DNA from 2 places in the Arthrobacter sp. 2RAF22 genome. Region 1 is predicted to be linked to the other one. Evidence: riboswitches for the same ligand, from Rfam matches in the RefSeq annotation. Region 1 holds a riboswitch; the other holds the start of a gene.
What was found. A riboswitch is a leader RNA that binds a small molecule or an ion and turns the genes downstream of it on or off. The one in region 1 is predicted to bind thiamine pyrophosphate.

Region 1 (7,827 bases):
AGGGGCCGGATTTGAGACAAGTATTGCTGAGCGCGTTACCGGCGACGGTCGGTGTCGACGACGTCGACCCGCACCTGCTCGCCGCCCGCCAATGCCGCAATCACAGTGCGCAAAGCGCGTGCGGTGCGACCCTGGCGACCGATCACCCGTCCGAGGTCGTCCTGGTGAACGCGCACCTCGAGGGATTCCCCGCGGCGGTTGTTCTTGGCACTGACCTTGACGTCCTCAGGGCTGTCAACGATCCCGCGGACCAAGTGCTCGAGCGCTTCTGCCAGCAACTTACTCAGCCTCGGTGGTCTCTGCTTCAGCGTCAGCGGGAGCTTCAGTTGCTTCCGACTGCTTGGCCTTCTTGGTGATGGCTTCCGGAATGATGACGGAACCCTTCTCCGGTGCAACGAAAGCAGGCTTGGCGACCTTGGTCTTCAGCGTGCCTTCCTGGCCCGGGAGGCCCTTGAACTTCTGCCAGTCACCGGTGATCTTGAGGATCGCGGCAACCTGCTCGGTCGGCTGGGCGCCGACGGACAGCCAGTACTGTGCACGCTCGGAGACAACCTCGATGTACGAGGGCTCTTCGGTGGGGTGGTACTTGCCGATTTCTTCAATCGCACGGCCATCGCGCTTGGCGCGGGAGTCCATGACGACGATGCGGTAGTACGGTGCGCGCATCTTACCGAAGCGCTTAAGGCGAATCTTTACGGCCACTTTTGTGGTCACTCCTGTTTCTGAAACGGGGTTGAGCCCGTCGTTCTGCACCCGTGGGGCGGGCCATACTTGAGGGTTCCAAGGACAAGATGCACACACGGAGAGAGGGGCCGCGCGGATCGAGTACCTGTCCATTGTGCCAGATGGCGGACAGTATTTCGAACGTGCGGTCCGTGCGGCGGGTTTTCTGCGGGGTTACTGCTCAGCGGACCAGACGTAGAGACCGCCCCGTTCGGCCTTTTCGACGTCGCTCGCGAGGGCCGCCAACTGCTGGACGTACAGGCGGGCCTGTTGGGCATCAAAGGGCATGTCCTCTTGGGCCGCCCAGCGTTCGGCGACGTCGTCGAGGACGTTTCCTTCGCCTTCGGTCTCGTAGCTGAGGAGCTCAGACAGGGCACGCACCATCGCTTCGGGGACGCCCAGCAAGGCGTCGCTGGTGACGTCCACCAAAGCAAGCTCATAGTCGGCCCCGCCTGCGTGCACGGCCGTGCCCGCGAGGTCTCCGAGCTGTTCTACTTCGAAATCGCTGATTCCCGGGATCCGCACCGCGGCGCCGGATACGTCACTGCCCTTCTCCAGGGCGGCGGCCCTCTTGAGTGCTTCATCGTGGGTGGCAACAAAGATTTCAGCAAAGCCCATGGAAAGTACTCTCATTCAGTCGTGCCAACGGAGCTGCGGCGCAGCGGCCGAGATGCGCCACGCCGTCGGATCAAGCGTAGCGGACCGCGACCCGCAGCCGGTTGCGCCACGGGTCCTCGAAGCGGAGCTCCTGGCCCGTGTGGTGCGAGGCGATGCCCGCTACCTTGAGGCGATCGGCGAGCGCGCCGACGTCGTTTCCTGACGGCACTTCGATGACCACCTCGCCGAGGCCGAGGGTGTCCTTGCGCGGGCCTGCACCGCGGCTGTTCCACACGTTCATGGCCATGTGGTGGTGGTAGCCGCCCGCGGAGACAAACAGGGCCTGCCCGTGCCAGCCGGCGGTCTGCTCGAAGCCGAGGGTGTCGACGTAGAAATCATGGGCGGTCTTCACGTCGCCCACCTGGAGGTGGACGTGCCCGACGCCGGCGCCCGCCCCATGCTGGCCCGTCACGGCCGCTTCACTCAGGTGCTGCTGGAGGTAGCGCTGCGGCGGGAGCGGCAAGCTGTCCATCACGACCGAGCTGCCGTTCCACTCCCAGCCTTCACGGGGCTTGTCGTAGTAGAGTTCGATGCCGTTGCCCTCCGGGTCGGTGAAGTAGAAGGCTTCGCTGACCAAGTGGTCGGCACTGCCGACGAAGGCGTGGGGTTCGTACTGCGCGGCGGAGGCAACAGTTGCGGCGAGCGAGGGCTGGTCCTCGAAAAGCAGCGCCGTGTGGAAGAGTCCGGCCTCTCCGCGGTCCGGGATCTGGAGACCAGCGGCCGGCGCGAGGTGCACCAACGGCTTGCCTAGCCGGCCGAAGTAGAGCCCGCCGTCCTGTTCGGCGACAACGTCCAGCCCCAGCGCCCGCTGGTAGTAGTCGCCCATGAGCTTCATGTCCCCCACTTTGAGCATGACAGTGCCCATGGTGAGTTCGGCAGGAAGGAGATCCTGGCTGGATGTGATGGTCATGTGAAACTCCCGGCTTTTTGTGGCGCCGCCCTTCGGCAACCTCTATGTATCTAAATTACTTGAAGCTTCAATTTATTCCTAATGCCCGGCGCTTCCTGAAATGTGTCCCCTCAGAACGGTGCATCCGGGCTGCAGCACGATCTCTAGGGACGCTCGGGGATCCTTTGCGTAGAGCACGACGTCTGCGCTGGCGCCTTCGCTGATGCCGTCGGCACCCAACCACTCACGGGCGGACCAGCAGGCAGCATCGAGGGCGGCGGCCGCCGGAAGACCCGCCCGCTGGAGTTCCAGGATCTCCTCGCCGATCCGGCCGTGTTTGATGACGCTTCCGGCGTCGGTTCCGGCGTACACCCGCACTCCGGCGTCGAACGCCTCAAGGACCCGCTCATGCCTGCCCTCCCACAACGCGATCATGTGGGCGGCGTAGCGCGGAAATTTGGTTTCAGCCTGCTTCGCGATGTCCGGAAACGTCGCAATGTTGATGAGCGTGGGGACAATCGGCACATCCTGGTCCAGCAGCCGGGGAATGTGGTGGGGCAACAATCCGGTGGCGTGCTCGATGCAGTCGATCCCGGCGTCGAGCATGTCATCGATTGTCCCTTCGGCGAAGCAATGGGCGGTCACCCGCGCCCCCTCGTCGTGTGCGGCCGCGACGGCGTCCTTGACGACGGCGGCCGGAAAGGACGGGCCGAGATCCCCGGCGGAGCGGTCGATCCAGTCCCCCACGATCTTGACCCAGCCGTCTCCGGACCGCGCTTGCTTGCGGACTGCCTCCATCAGATCCTCCGGCTCCACCTCTTCGGCCAGCCCGGGGATGTACCGCCGTTGCCTCGCGATGTGCCTGCCCGCGCGGATGATCCTCGGCATGTCCGCCCGGCGTTGCAGCCAGCGCGTGTCGCTTGGGGATCCGGCATCGCGGATCAAGAGGGTCCCGGCATTCCGGTCCGCAGTCGCCTGCAGGCGGGCAGTCTCCTCGTCGACAGCTCCGCCCTTGCCCAAGCCAACGTGGCAATGCGCGTCGACCAGGCCGGGAAGCACCCAACCGTCCAGGACGACGTCGGGCTTCGCAAGGGGCCGGACGAAGGTCAGCCGTCCGTCGACCGACCAGAGGCCGCGCCGTTCCTCCTCCGGCCCGGTGAGGACGGCGCCGCTGAATTCGATGATTTCCGCCATGATTCCACCCTAGTTCCCGGGGGCTTCGCCGGCGCGGTCACATCTGTCACAAGCGCTGGCAGCTGTGGTAGCTTCGTCTACGACCACACGGGGGCCCTTGCAAGGGCTGAGATCGGGCTGATGCAGCCTGCGACCGTTGAACCTGTCCGGGTAATGCCGGCGAAGGAAGTGAGTAATCCTTTGAGCACCAAAGAAACACAGCTGAGCCCTACCCAAAAGGGATCGGACCACGATGTGACCCAATCCCTCAAGTCGCATTCCCTCGCGTTCCTGGAGGATGCCGACACGGGAATCCGGGTTCCAGTGACGGAAATCGCCCTCGAACCGTCCCCCAACGGCGAGGCCAACGCCCCGTTCCAGGTGTACCGGACCGCCGGACCCGGGAGTGATCCCGTGGTGGGCCTCGAACCGTTCCGCAGCGAGTGGATCGAAGTCCGCGGCGACACTGAGGCCTACAGCGGCCGCGAACGGAACCTGCTCGACGACGGCAAGTCGGCCGTGCGCCGCGGCGCCGCCTCCGCGGAGTGGAAGGGGGCACAGCCGGTGCCCCGCCGCGCCGTCGACGGCAAGACCGTGACACAGATGCATTACGCGAAACAGGGCATCGTCACGCCCGAAATGCAGTTCGTGGCACTTCGCGAAAACTGCGATGTGGAACTCGTCCGCAGCGAGGTCGCTGCCGGCCGGGCCATCATCCCCAACAACATCAACCACCCCGAATCCGAACCGATGATCATCGGCAAGGCGTTCCTGGTGAAGATCAACGCCAATATCGGCAACTCGGCCGTCACCAGCTCCATCGCCGAAGAAGTGGACAAGTTGCAGTGGGCAACGCAATGGGGCGCCGACACCGTCATGGACCTGTCCACGGGCGATGACATCCACACCACCCGCGAATGGATCATCCGTAACTCCCCCGTACCGATCGGCACCGTGCCCATCTACCAGGCCCTCGAGAAGGTCAACGGCGAAGCCAACAAGCTCACGTGGGAAATCTTCCGCGACACCGTCATTGAGCAGTGCGAGCAGGGCGTGGACTACATGACCATCCACGCCGGCGTGTTGCTGCGGTACGTGCCGCTCACCGCGAACCGCGTGACGGGCATCGTTTCCCGTGGCGGCTCCATCATGGCGGGCTGGTGCCTGGCCCACCACGAGGAAAACTTCCTCTACACCCACTTCGACGAGCTCTGCGAAATCTTCGCCAAGTACGATGTCGCGTTCTCGCTGGGTGATGGACTGCGCCCGGGCGCAACGGCGGACGCGAACGACGCCGCGCAGTTCGCCGAGCTGGACACCTTGGCCGAGCTCACGAAGCGCGCGTGGCAGTACGACGTGCAGGTCATGGTCGAAGGCCCCGGACACATCCCGTTCCACTTGGTGCGGGAGAACGTGGAGCGCCAGCAGGAGCTGTGTGACGGCGCGCCGTTCTACACGCTGGGCCCCCTTGTCACCGACGTCGCCCCGGGCTACGACCACATCACCTCCGCCATCGGCGCGACGGAGATCGCACGCTACGGAACCGCGATGCTTTGCTACGTCACCCCGAAGGAACATCTGGGCCTGCCCAACAAGGACGACGTCAAGACCGGCGTGATCACGTACAAAATCGCCGCCCACGCCGCTGACCTGGCCAAGGGGCACCCCGGCGCCCACGAACGCGACGATGCGCTGTCCAAGGCCCGCTTCGAGTTCCGCTGGCGTGACCAGTTCGCGCTGTCGTTGGATCCGGTCACGGCAGAATCGTTCCACGACGAGACACTCCCGGCAGAACCGGCCAAGACGGCGCACTTCTGCTCCATGTGCGGACCAAAATTCTGCTCCATGCGCATTAGCCAGGACATCCGCGACGAATACGGCTCGGCCGATTCCCAAGCGGCCATCGCGGAAATGTATAGCGGCATGCGCGAAAAGAGCGAGGAGTTCCTGGCATCAGGGGGCAAGGTCTACTTGCCCGAGCTTGAGGTTCCCGCAGGAAAACGTGAGGCGGCGTCAGGAAACCTGAACTGATCAGGAAGCCTGGACTGATCCGGCGCGGCTGACATCCGCGATGAAGGAGCGGATGATCCGGTCTCCTTCAACTGAGTCATGAGGCCGGTGTCCTCCAGCCGCAACGCGGTGGAGGGCGCCGGTTTCCTGCAAGTAGCCGGCGATCTCTTCGTAGAGGGGTTCCCAACCACCGGTCAGCACAAGCGTGGGAACTCCCGGCACAATGTGCAGGGGCGCTTCCCACGGCGGAGCCTGGAGCCGCAGGCGTCGCGCGGTTCGCCGGGCCTCCGGGGTGCTGAGGACAGCCGCCTCGGAAGAAAACGCCCTGCGGACGAATTCGCGTTGGTAATCGTCATCGCTGAGTTCGTGCCGGATCCGGAACAACGGCTCCATGAGTGCCCGGTACGCCGCGGTGGCGGGTAATTCAGCTGTCAAGGAAAGACAAGCCGGTTCCACCAGCACGAGGGAGCGGACCAGGTCCGGCCGCTCCACCGCGGCCAACATGGCGGAAATCGCGCCTTGCGAGTGCGCGACCACATGGCCCCCACGCGCGGGGCCGGGGGCCGATGCGGCCTCCCGAGCTCCGAGGCACTCGAGGATAATCTCCACATCGGCTGCAACATCGGATTCCAAAGGCTCGGTCTGCGCATCAAAGCCGTGGCGTTTCAGGAACAGTGCATCGTACGCCAGCGCCATGCCATGCTGTTTCGGCCACGCCGCAGCGCCGAATGTGCCTGCTCCATGGACGAACACGACGCGCTGCTTTTGCATCCCCCCAGCCTATGGCACGGGGCTGACAACCCAACTCACTAGCAGTTGTTGTCGTTCTGAGGGGTCAAAACGACACCTACTGCTAGCCAGTTGGGTGGGACGGCTACTTACCGAGGAACTTGTCGAAGCCCTTGGGCAGGTTCAGCTGCGAGGGGTCGAAGTCGCCGGATGGTTGGCCGAATGCCGCGCCGGTGCGGACGGCGTTCGCCCGCTTGTTCTCGGCGTCGCGCAGTTCCTGGGCAGCCTTGGCGGGGTTTCCGGAACGGGCCTTCTTCTTGGGCGCGTTCTTGCTTGCCTTGCGGGAACCGCCACCGAGGCCGGGCATGCCAGGCATCCCGGGCATGCCGCCGCCCTGGGCCAGCTTCTTCATCATCTTCTGGGCCTGCGCGAAACGCTCCAGGAGGCCGTTGACCTCGGAGACGTGCACACCGGAACCACGGGCGATGCGGGCCCGACGGGAGCCGTTGATGATCTTCGGAGCCAGACGCTCGTGCGGGGTCATGGAGCGGACAATCGCCTCCACGCGATCGATTTCGCGCTCGTCGAACTGCTCCAGCTGCTGGCGGATGTTCTGCGCACCCGGCATCATCATGAGCATTTTCTTCATGGAGCCCATGTTGCGGATCTGCTGCATCTGGGCGAGGAAGTCGTCCAGGGTGAAGTCTTCCTGGTCGGCGAACTTCTTCGCCATCCGGGCCGCTTCATCCTTGTCCCAGTTCTTCTCGGCCTGTTCGATCAGGGTGAGAACGTCACCCATGTCGAGGATGCGGGAAGCCATGCGGTCCGGGTGGAACAGTTCGAAGTCGTCCAGGCCTTCGCCGGTGGATGCGAACATGACCGGCTTGCCGGTGACGGACGCGACCGAGAGCGCGGCACCACCGCGGGCGTCGCCGTCGAGCTTCGACAGCACGACGCCGGTGAAGTTGACGCCTTCGTCGAAGGCGACCGCCGTGTTGACGGCGTCCTGGCCGATCATGGAGTCGATGACGAACAGCACTTCGTTCGGGATGATCGCCTGGCGGATACGGCGCGCCTGGTCCATCATTTCGGCGTCGACGCCGAGGCGTCCCGCGGTGTCCACGATCACGACGTCGTGCAGCTTCTGCCGGGCTTCGTCGACGCCGGCGCGTGCGACGGCGACGGGGTCGCCGGTGGGAACATCCAGATCCGAGGTGGTGCCGGGGTGCGGAGCAAACACAGGTACGCCGGCGCGTTCGCCGACAATCTGGAGCTGCGTAACGGCGTTTGGACGCTGGAGGTCGGCGGCAACGAGCACAGGGCTGTGGCCTTGCGCCTTGAGCCATTTGGCAAGCTTGCCCGCGAGGGTGGTCTTACCCGCACCCTGCAAGCCGGCGAGCATGATGATGGTGGGGCCGGTCTTCGCCAAGCGGATACGGCGGGTCTCGCCGCCGAGGATCTCCTGGAGTTCCTCATTGACGATCTTGACGATCTGCTGGCTCGGGTTCAGTGCCGCGGAAACCTCGGCGCCCAAGGCGCGTTCACGGATGCGGCCAGTGAACTCGCGGACCACGGGCACGGCAACGTCGGCGTCCAAAAGGGCACGCCTGATCTCGCGGACGGTGGCGTCGACGTCGGCCTCAGTG
Region 2 (7,827 bases), on a different contig from region 1:
TCATGGTGGGCTCCCAGTCGAACACCACGCCGTCTTCCTCGCCGATCACCACGGTGTCGCCCGGAACGGCACCCATCTTGAACAACTCGTTCTCGATGCCGAGCTTGGCCAGTCGATCGGCGAGGTAGCCAATGGCTTCTTCGTTGGTGAAATCGGTCTGCTTGACCCAGCGGACCGGCTTTTCCCCGAGCACGCGGAAGAGCGGCTCGAGGTTCTTCTCCTCGCGGCGGATCTTGAAGCCGGACTCGTTGACGGCCCGGGGGCGCAGGACAGGCGCTGCGACCTTGGGAGGCGCAATCGCAACGGCCTTGCGGGCGGCCATGACGATCTCGCCCATGGCGAAGCTCAATTGGCGCAGGCCTTCATGGCTCGTGGCAGAGACTTCGAAGACGCGGTAGCCGCGCTGTTCCAGTTCTGGGCGGACGAACTCGGCCATATCCCGACCGTCAGGCAAGTCCACCTTGTTCAGGACCACAAGCTTGGGGCGCTCGTTCAAGGGGACCACTTCGCCGTCAACGCCGGCGTAGCTCATGTCCACCGCGTACTTGTCCAGCTCTTGCTCGATGATCGCAAGATCGGTGAGCGGGTCCCTGTCCGCTTCCAAGGTTCCGCAGTCCAGCACGTGCACCAGCGCGGCGCAACGCTCTACGTGGCGCAGGAAGTTGTGGCCGAGGCCCTTGCCCTCGCTGGCGCCCTCGATCAGCCCGGGAACGTCGGCGATGGTGAACCGGACGTCACCGGCCTGGACCACGCCAAGGTTGGGGATCAGGGTGGTAAACGGGTAGTCGGCGATCTTGGGCCGCGCCGCGGACATCGCCGCGACAAGGCTCGACTTGCCCGCGGAGGGGAAGCCAACCAGCGCGATGTCTGCGATGGACTTCAGTTCCAGGACGATGTCGCTGGACTCGCCTTCAATACCGAGGAGGGCGAAACCGGGCGCCCTGCGCTTCTGCGAAGACAACGAAGAGTTACCAAGGCCGCCCATGCCGCCTGCGGCGGCGACGAACTCGGTGCCTTCGCCGACGAGGTCAGCAAGGACGACGCCGTCCTTGGTCTTGACCACCGTGCCGTCCGGGACGGGAAGGACGAGGGTTTCACCGTTCTTGCCGCCCCGCCAGTCGCCCATGCCCGGGCCGCCGTTGGTTGCGTGGCGGTGCGGTGCGTGGTGGTAATCAAGCAGGGTGGTGGTTTGGGCATCGACGCGCAGGATGACGTCGCCGCCATTGCCGCCGTTGCCGCCGTCGGGTCCACCGAGGGGCTTGAACTTCTCGCGCTTAACAGAAACACAGCCGTGGCCGCCTGTTCCGCCGGATACGTGAAGTACTACCCGGTCTACGAAGGTCGCCACGTGTTTCTCCTCTATGTGGAAATTACTGCTTGAAGTGCGTGTTGCGCCGCTGTTGCGCGGCCGCCCGCCCTAGTAAATTCTAGTGCGGTTAAAAAGACAGATGGAGCGGGCCATACGGCCCGCTCCACCCGTTCAGAACGTGTTATTACTCTGCAGCTGCAGCAGCAACGATGTTCACTACGCGACGGCCACGGCGAGTACCGAACTCAACCGCGCCTGCCTGCAGGGCGAACAGGGTGTCGTCGCCACCGCGGCCGACACCGGCGCCCGGGTGGAAGTGGGTGCCGCGCTGGCGGACGATGATCTCGCCTGCGGAAACGACCTGGCCACCGAAGCGCTTTACGCCGAGGTACTGGGCGTTGGAGTCACGACCGTTGCGAGTGGAGCTCGCGCCTTTTTTATGTGCCATTTGAAATGCCTGCCTTTAAATTCTGGGGAATCTGTTGAAAACCTGAACAGCAACCAGTGGTTACTTGATACCGGTGATCTTGATCTTGGTCAGTTCTTGACGGTGACCCTGGCGCTTCTTGTAGCCGGTCTTGTTCTTGAACTTCTGGATGACGATCTTCGGACCACGGAGGTCTTCGAGGATCTCAGCCGTAACCTTGACCTTGGCCAGATCCGCAGCTGCGGAGGTGACCTTGTCACCGTCCACCAGGAGCAGTGCGGGCAGCTCAAGGGTGCTGCCGGCTCCACCGGGGACGCGGTTCAGGGTTACGTAGTCTCCAACGGAAACCTTTTCTTGGCGGCCGCCTGCGCGGACAATCGCGTACACCACTTGGGCACTCACTTCTCTCGACGTTTATTACTAAATTTGCGTGCGGAACCCCGATCCAAAAACGGGCCTGGTTCACGCTGTGCCTCAACGCCGTGGACTCCGGTACGGAATCCATGAGTCATCCCTCGAATAGTTCTAAATGAAAGGTCAGTTCCAAATGAACGGTTTCTAGGGGCATAACCCAAGTGTTGGCGTAAGCACCGAAGATCTAGATTACGCTAGTTTCGCCTTCGGCTGCAAATGAGGCCAGGTCCGGAGGCTGCCACGTGATGGCTGCCACAGACTGGCTATGCCGCCATCCGGTACCGTGCCCGTCCACCTTACCCTGCCGGCCGCGAAAAGCTCGGATCCTCACGCCGACACGCTGCAACGCCTGCGGGGGCAAGCCGCGTTCCGGTGCCTCCTCCCCGGAAGACCGGCTCAGCCGTGCAACCTTGGAGCATCGAAGAACGCCGTTTCATAGCGGCAGGATTGGGCAAACGCCTCCATCATCGCTGTGCACTCCGCGGGCGACGCAACCTGCGCGGCGGCATCCGTGATGTCGATCGCCTTGCGGGTGGCCTCCGCGAACGCCTCGTCCGCGTAGGTGCGCAGCCAATCCGCATAGGGGTGCTCGTCCGATACTCCGGCCTCGACAAACCCATGGTGGAGCCGCTGTCCCACCTCGGCGTACAACCAGTAGCAAGGCAACACGGCAGCAACCAGCACCGCATAGCTTCCCGACGCCGATGCCGCCAGCAAGTGGTCCACGTAGGCCTTGGTGACCGGGCCCAGCTCTCCGCTCACCTGGCGTCCACTGAGCCAATTCCGGTGCAGCTCGGATTCGACTTCAAGGCACATCTGCGAGCCGCGGGCCCAGAACAGCTGTTCGGTTTCACTCGGAGCGAGGGCGCTTGCCCGTGCCAGGACCCTGGAATAGCCGTTGAGATAGATGGCATCCTGGGACAGGTAGTAGCTGAACTGCGCTTCGCTGAGACCACCGGATTGCAAGTGCTGGATGAAGTCCAAGCCATAAATGGCTGCCAGTTCCGTTTGGGCGGCGTCCCACATCCGGACGGCGAAGTCCCCCGGTTGAAGGGCCTGCTGGAGCGCGTGGAAATGATGGATCGGCCCGTTGCCCTTCCCTACTTCCAGCACCTCGGACCGGGTCAGCGCCTCCTGGAGCCAGGGCTTGACGACACGCAAAGCAGACTCCCAATCGCCGAGCCGCGCCTTGGCCGTCGCCATCGCCGACGACAGGGAACATCCCGTCCCATGGCTATTGCGGGTCTCCACCCGTTGGCCGGCGAATTCCACCACGTCCTGGCTCAGGACTCCCCCGGTATTGACCAGGGCATCGGGGCAGCCGGCTCCCTGCAGATGGCCCCCCTTCACCAGGACGGTGTTTCCGCAGCTAGCGGCCAGGCGCTTGCCTTGCTCCAACGCCGATGCCCAATCAGTGGCAACAGGCTCGCCAAGCAGCATGGCCAATTCCGGAAGGTTGGGGGTCACCAGGTCTGCGAGGGGCAGCAGTTCCCGCAGTGCGGTTTCAGCGGACTCCGCGAGGAGCCTGTCGCCACTGGTCGCGATCATCACTGGATCCAGGACGACGACGGCGGGGCGCGCCTCGCCGAGCCAGCGGCGGACTTCGTGGATGACCGCCGCGTCCCCGAGCATGCCGATCTTGACGGCATCAACCGTGATGTCGTCGCTAATGGCGTCCAATTGCTGGCGCAGGAACTCCACGGGAGGCACATGGACGCCAGTGACGCCCTGTGTGTTTTGTACAGTGAGCGCCGTGATGACGGCCATGCCGTAGCCGCCATTGGCCGCAATGCTCTTCAGGTCTGCCTGGATCCCAGCACCACCTGAGGGGTCCGAGCCGGCGATGCTGAGGACCCTGGGGATGGGGCGCTGGATGGCCTTGAGCGGGTAGACAGATGATTGCGCCGAAACAGTCATGCGAGACATCCCTTCGCCGGTGCTAACCGGACAGGTTCAACGGGTCTGGTCTCAGCCGGCTCGGTGCGCGGCACCCCGTGTCAGTCCCCTAGCTTAACCCTGATCACGCCTCGCCCGCTGAAATCGCCCATTGCAACCGGACTGCCAGGGTCGGCGGATTGGCCCACAACGCCGAAACCCCGGCGGTTTCCACAGGAGCGGAAACGGCCGGGGCTTAGGCACGGTACTGCGTTCAGAGTTCGGACTTCGGCACACCGACGCCGAGGATGATCGGTTCCGCTGCCGCCGTCGGCTTCGTCGGGGCGGCGTCTGCCGCCTTGGCCTCGTGCGCGGCCCCACCGGAAGCAGCCGCGGCAACCTCGTGGTGCTCCACGTTGGTGGCGTTGGCGGCACCCTGGGCCCGGCTGGCGCTACGGTTGCGTCGGCCTCGGCGTCCACGCGAACCCGAGTCCGGGGATTCACCGCTTGCAACGGCTGCGGGGGCCTCTGCGGGGGTTTCCTTGGCTGACGTTGACGTCGTGGCGGTGTCCGGAGCTTCTCCGAGGCCTGCGAATGCCTGTGCCAATAGGTCCAGGCTCATGGCAGGTGTGCCACTTGCAGCCTCCTCTTCGTGGTGGACGAAAGGCAACGCAACTTCCTCGCCGCCGAATCGCAGCACAGGCTTCGAACGTTCCTCGCCACTCGAAGCAGCGGCCGGAGCCTGGACCGGGGCCGCTGGGGCCCGGACCGGGGTTACTTCCGCTGCGTGCCCGTCGGCGAGCAATTCCGCCGCGTGGTGGAGCTCGTCGTCGTGCAGGTGGGCAGCGTGGGCTGCAGCCGCGATGGTGGCAAGGGCTGCGCGGGTGGCTGCCTGCCGGTTCGGGTCGGTGGATTCCACAGTGTGGACCGGCACCGAAGGGGTGACGGGCAGTTCAGTGGTCCCCGGCCCCGTGCCGCGGCCGCGGCGACGCTTGCGCTGCTCGGGGCGGACGGCTGGCTGTGACTCCGTGCGCGGGTGGTGGTGTTCAGCTGCCACGACGTTGGCCCGACGGTGCTCCACGGGCTCGTCGTGCGTGACGATTCCGCGCCCTGCGCACGTCTCGCACTGCTCGCCGAAGACCTCCAGCAGGCCGGTGCCCATGCGCTTGCGGGTCATCTGGACCAATCCAAGCGAGGTCACCTCGGCGACCTGGTGCTTGGTACGGTCCCGGCCGAGGCACTCGACCAGGCGGCGCAACACGAGATCGCGGTTGGATTCCAGGACCATGTCGATGAAGTCGATGACGATGATTCCACCGATGTCGCGCAAGCGGAGCTGGCGGACCACTTCCTCGGCAGCCTCAAGGTTGTTCTTGGTGACGGTCTCCTCGAGGTTGCCGCCGCTGCCGGTGAACTTCCCGGTGTTGACGTCGACAACCGTCATGGCCTCCGTGCGGTCGATCACGAGCGAACCACCGGAGGGCAGGAAGACCTTGCGTTCCAAGGCCTTGTGGATCTGTTCGTCCACACGCCATGCCGAGAAAATGTCCTGGTCCGAGGTCCACTTCTCGAGGCGTCCCACCAGGTCCGGCGCCACGTACGTGACGTAGGCCTCGATCGTGTCCCAGGCTTCATCGCCGGAGACGATGAGCTTGGAGAAGTCCTCGTTGAAGACGTCACGGACAACCTTGATGGTGAGGTCCGGTTCGCCGTACAGCAGTTCCGGAGCCAGGATCTTGGTGGACGTGGACTGGCTTTCGATGCCTTCCCACTGGGCCCGCAAGCGGTTGATATCGTGCGTCAGCTCTTCCTCGGAAGCACCCTCGGCGGCGGTGCGGACAATAACGCCCGCGTTCTCCGGGAGGCGGTCCTTGAGGATTTTCTTCAGGCGGTTGCGCTCGACGTCGGGCAGCTTGCGGGAAATTCCCGTCATTGACCCGCCCGGTACGTACACAAGGTAGCGGCCGGGAAGTGAAATCTGGCTCGTCAGGCGTGCGCCCTTGTGGCCCACCGGGTCCTTGGTGACCTGGACCAGCACGGAGTCGCCTGACTTCAGGGCGTTCTCGATGCGGCGCGGTTTGCCTTCCAGGGTGACGGCATCCCAGTTGACTTCACCGGCGTACAGTACGGCGTTGCGGCCGCGCCCGATGTCTACGAACGCGGCTTCCATCGACGGCAGCACGTTCTGGACCTTGCCCAGGTAGACGTTGCCGATGAGGGAATCCTGCTGTGTCTTGGACACGAAGTGCTCCGCGAGCACGCCGTCTTCGAGGACACCGATCTGGATCCTGTCGTCGCGCTGGCGAACGATCATCTGGCGGTCGACGGACTCACGGCGGGCCAGGAATTCGGCTTCGGTGATGACCTGGCGGCGGCGGCCGGTCTCGCGGGATTCGCGGCGGCGCTGCTTCTTTGCTTCAAGTCGGGTGGAGCCCTTGACGCTCGTGACTCGGTCGGAGCCGCTGGTGGACTCAACGTGCGCGCGGGGAGCGCGGACGCGGGTCACAGTGTTGGGGGGATCGTCGTCTCCGCCGCCCGTCAGTTCCAGGTCCTGATCGCCGCGACGACGGCGCCGGCGACGGCGGGAGGTCACGCCTTCTTCGAGGGCCTCCTCGGTACCGGCTTCTGCCTCGTCCTCGGATTCCGCAGAGGTTTCTTCTCCCGCGTCATCACGCTCGGTGCCCCGGCGTCCGCGACGGCCACGGCTGCGACGCCGACGGCGGCTGCCGGCTTCGTCCAGTTCGTTCTCCTCGGAACCTTCCTCAGCTTCGGCCCGCGGTTCCTCGTCGACGACGGCCGGACGGACAACGGCGCTCAAGTCAGGTGCCTGGAAGATCATGGACGTGACGGAGGCAGGTTCCAGGAACAGCGACGCGATCGGACTTGCGGCTTCGGCGTCGACGGCCGGCTCCCCGGTGGTTTCCTCGGGCGCGGGCTCCTCGGCCGGCGGCTCCACAGTGGTTTCCCCGGGCGAGGCAACGTCGGCAGCCGGCGTTTCAACCGGGGCTTCTTCGGTAACGGGATCGGCGCTCTTTGCCCTCGTCGTACGACGCCGGCGGACCGGCTTTTCGGGGGCGGCTTCGGCCTCTGGTGCTATTTCAGGTACGACGGCGGCAGCAGCCTCCGGTGCCTCGCCACCTTCCGTGGACGCTTCTTCAGCGAAACCCGGCAGCGGCTCGGAGGTTTCGACCTTCTTTCGAGCCCTGGTGCGCCGGACGGGAGCCTTGGGCGTTTCCGCGTCGCTCGCTTCGGCGACAGGCTCGGCGGCGGTTGCGGCAGCTCCGGCGTCGGGGGCTTCATCCGCGGCGACCGTCTTCGGTGCAGCCTTGCGGCGGGTGCGGGTGACCTTTTTGGGTGCTTCGGTGGTCTCGGTGGACGCCGCATCTTCGGCGGCGGCTACAACTTGCTCGTTATCCATATGTGGCAACACTCCTGCCCTTGCGCAACCGCCACATCCGGTGCCCAGAGGGGCAATATTGTCAAAACCCGCAGGCGTTGACAGAAGTCAGTAGTAGTCTTTCCGGTTCGCACCAGCATGGGGGTGCGGCATCCACGGAAAGCCGGCTTCGCTCCAAACCCGTTGTTCTAATGCCACAACCAGGTGCCGTCCATGGTCACTGCGGCCCTGCCGGGGATCATTGGATCCTGGGCATGCCCTGCAAATGATTGGCGGTCTTGGGAACAAGATACCGGACCGGATTCCGCATGTGGATCGGCTTCCGGCCATGTTCATTCTCTCACACGCCCGCACTCCCGGCAGGAAGCATGCCCTGAAAGCTTCCGTGCCGCCGCCTTTGCTGGA

Region 2: it holds a riboswitch for thiamine pyrophosphate, as region 1 does, so the genes downstream of both, AB4068_RS14065 (bifunctional hydroxymethylpyrimidine kinase/phosphomethylpyrimidine kinase) here and thiC (phosphomethylpyrimidine synthase ThiC) in region 1, are expected to answer to the same signal.

The regions. Positions count from the first base shown of each region.
Region 1 covers NZ_JBFRGL010000020.1:15,741-23,567, forward strand. Annotated here, with positions in the region: gene AB4068_RS14380 (RNA-binding protein) at 36-278, opposite strand; gene rpsP (30S ribosomal protein S16) at 280-702, opposite strand; gene AB4068_RS14390 (hypothetical protein) at 898-1,341, opposite strand; gene AB4068_RS14395 (VOC family protein) at 1,412-2,290, opposite strand; gene AB4068_RS14400 (amidohydrolase family protein) at 2,369-3,463, opposite strand; TPP riboswitch at 3,541-3,648, shown strand; gene thiC (phosphomethylpyrimidine synthase ThiC) at 3,644-5,473, shown strand; gene AB4068_RS14410 (alpha/beta hydrolase) at 5,474-6,223, opposite strand; gene ffh (signal recognition particle protein) at 6,327-7,827, opposite strand, start outside.
Region 2 covers NZ_JBFRGL010000019.1:8,638-16,464, forward strand. Annotated here, with positions in the region: gene obgE (GTPase ObgE) at 1-1,348, opposite strand, end outside; gene rpmA (50S ribosomal protein L27) at 1,494-1,757, opposite strand; gene rplU (50S ribosomal protein L21) at 1,818-2,126, opposite strand; gene AB4068_RS14065 (bifunctional hydroxymethylpyrimidine kinase/phosphomethylpyrimidine kinase) at 2,547-4,067, opposite strand; TPP riboswitch at 4,059-4,155, opposite strand; gene AB4068_RS14070 (Rne/Rng family ribonuclease) at 4,300-7,443, opposite strand.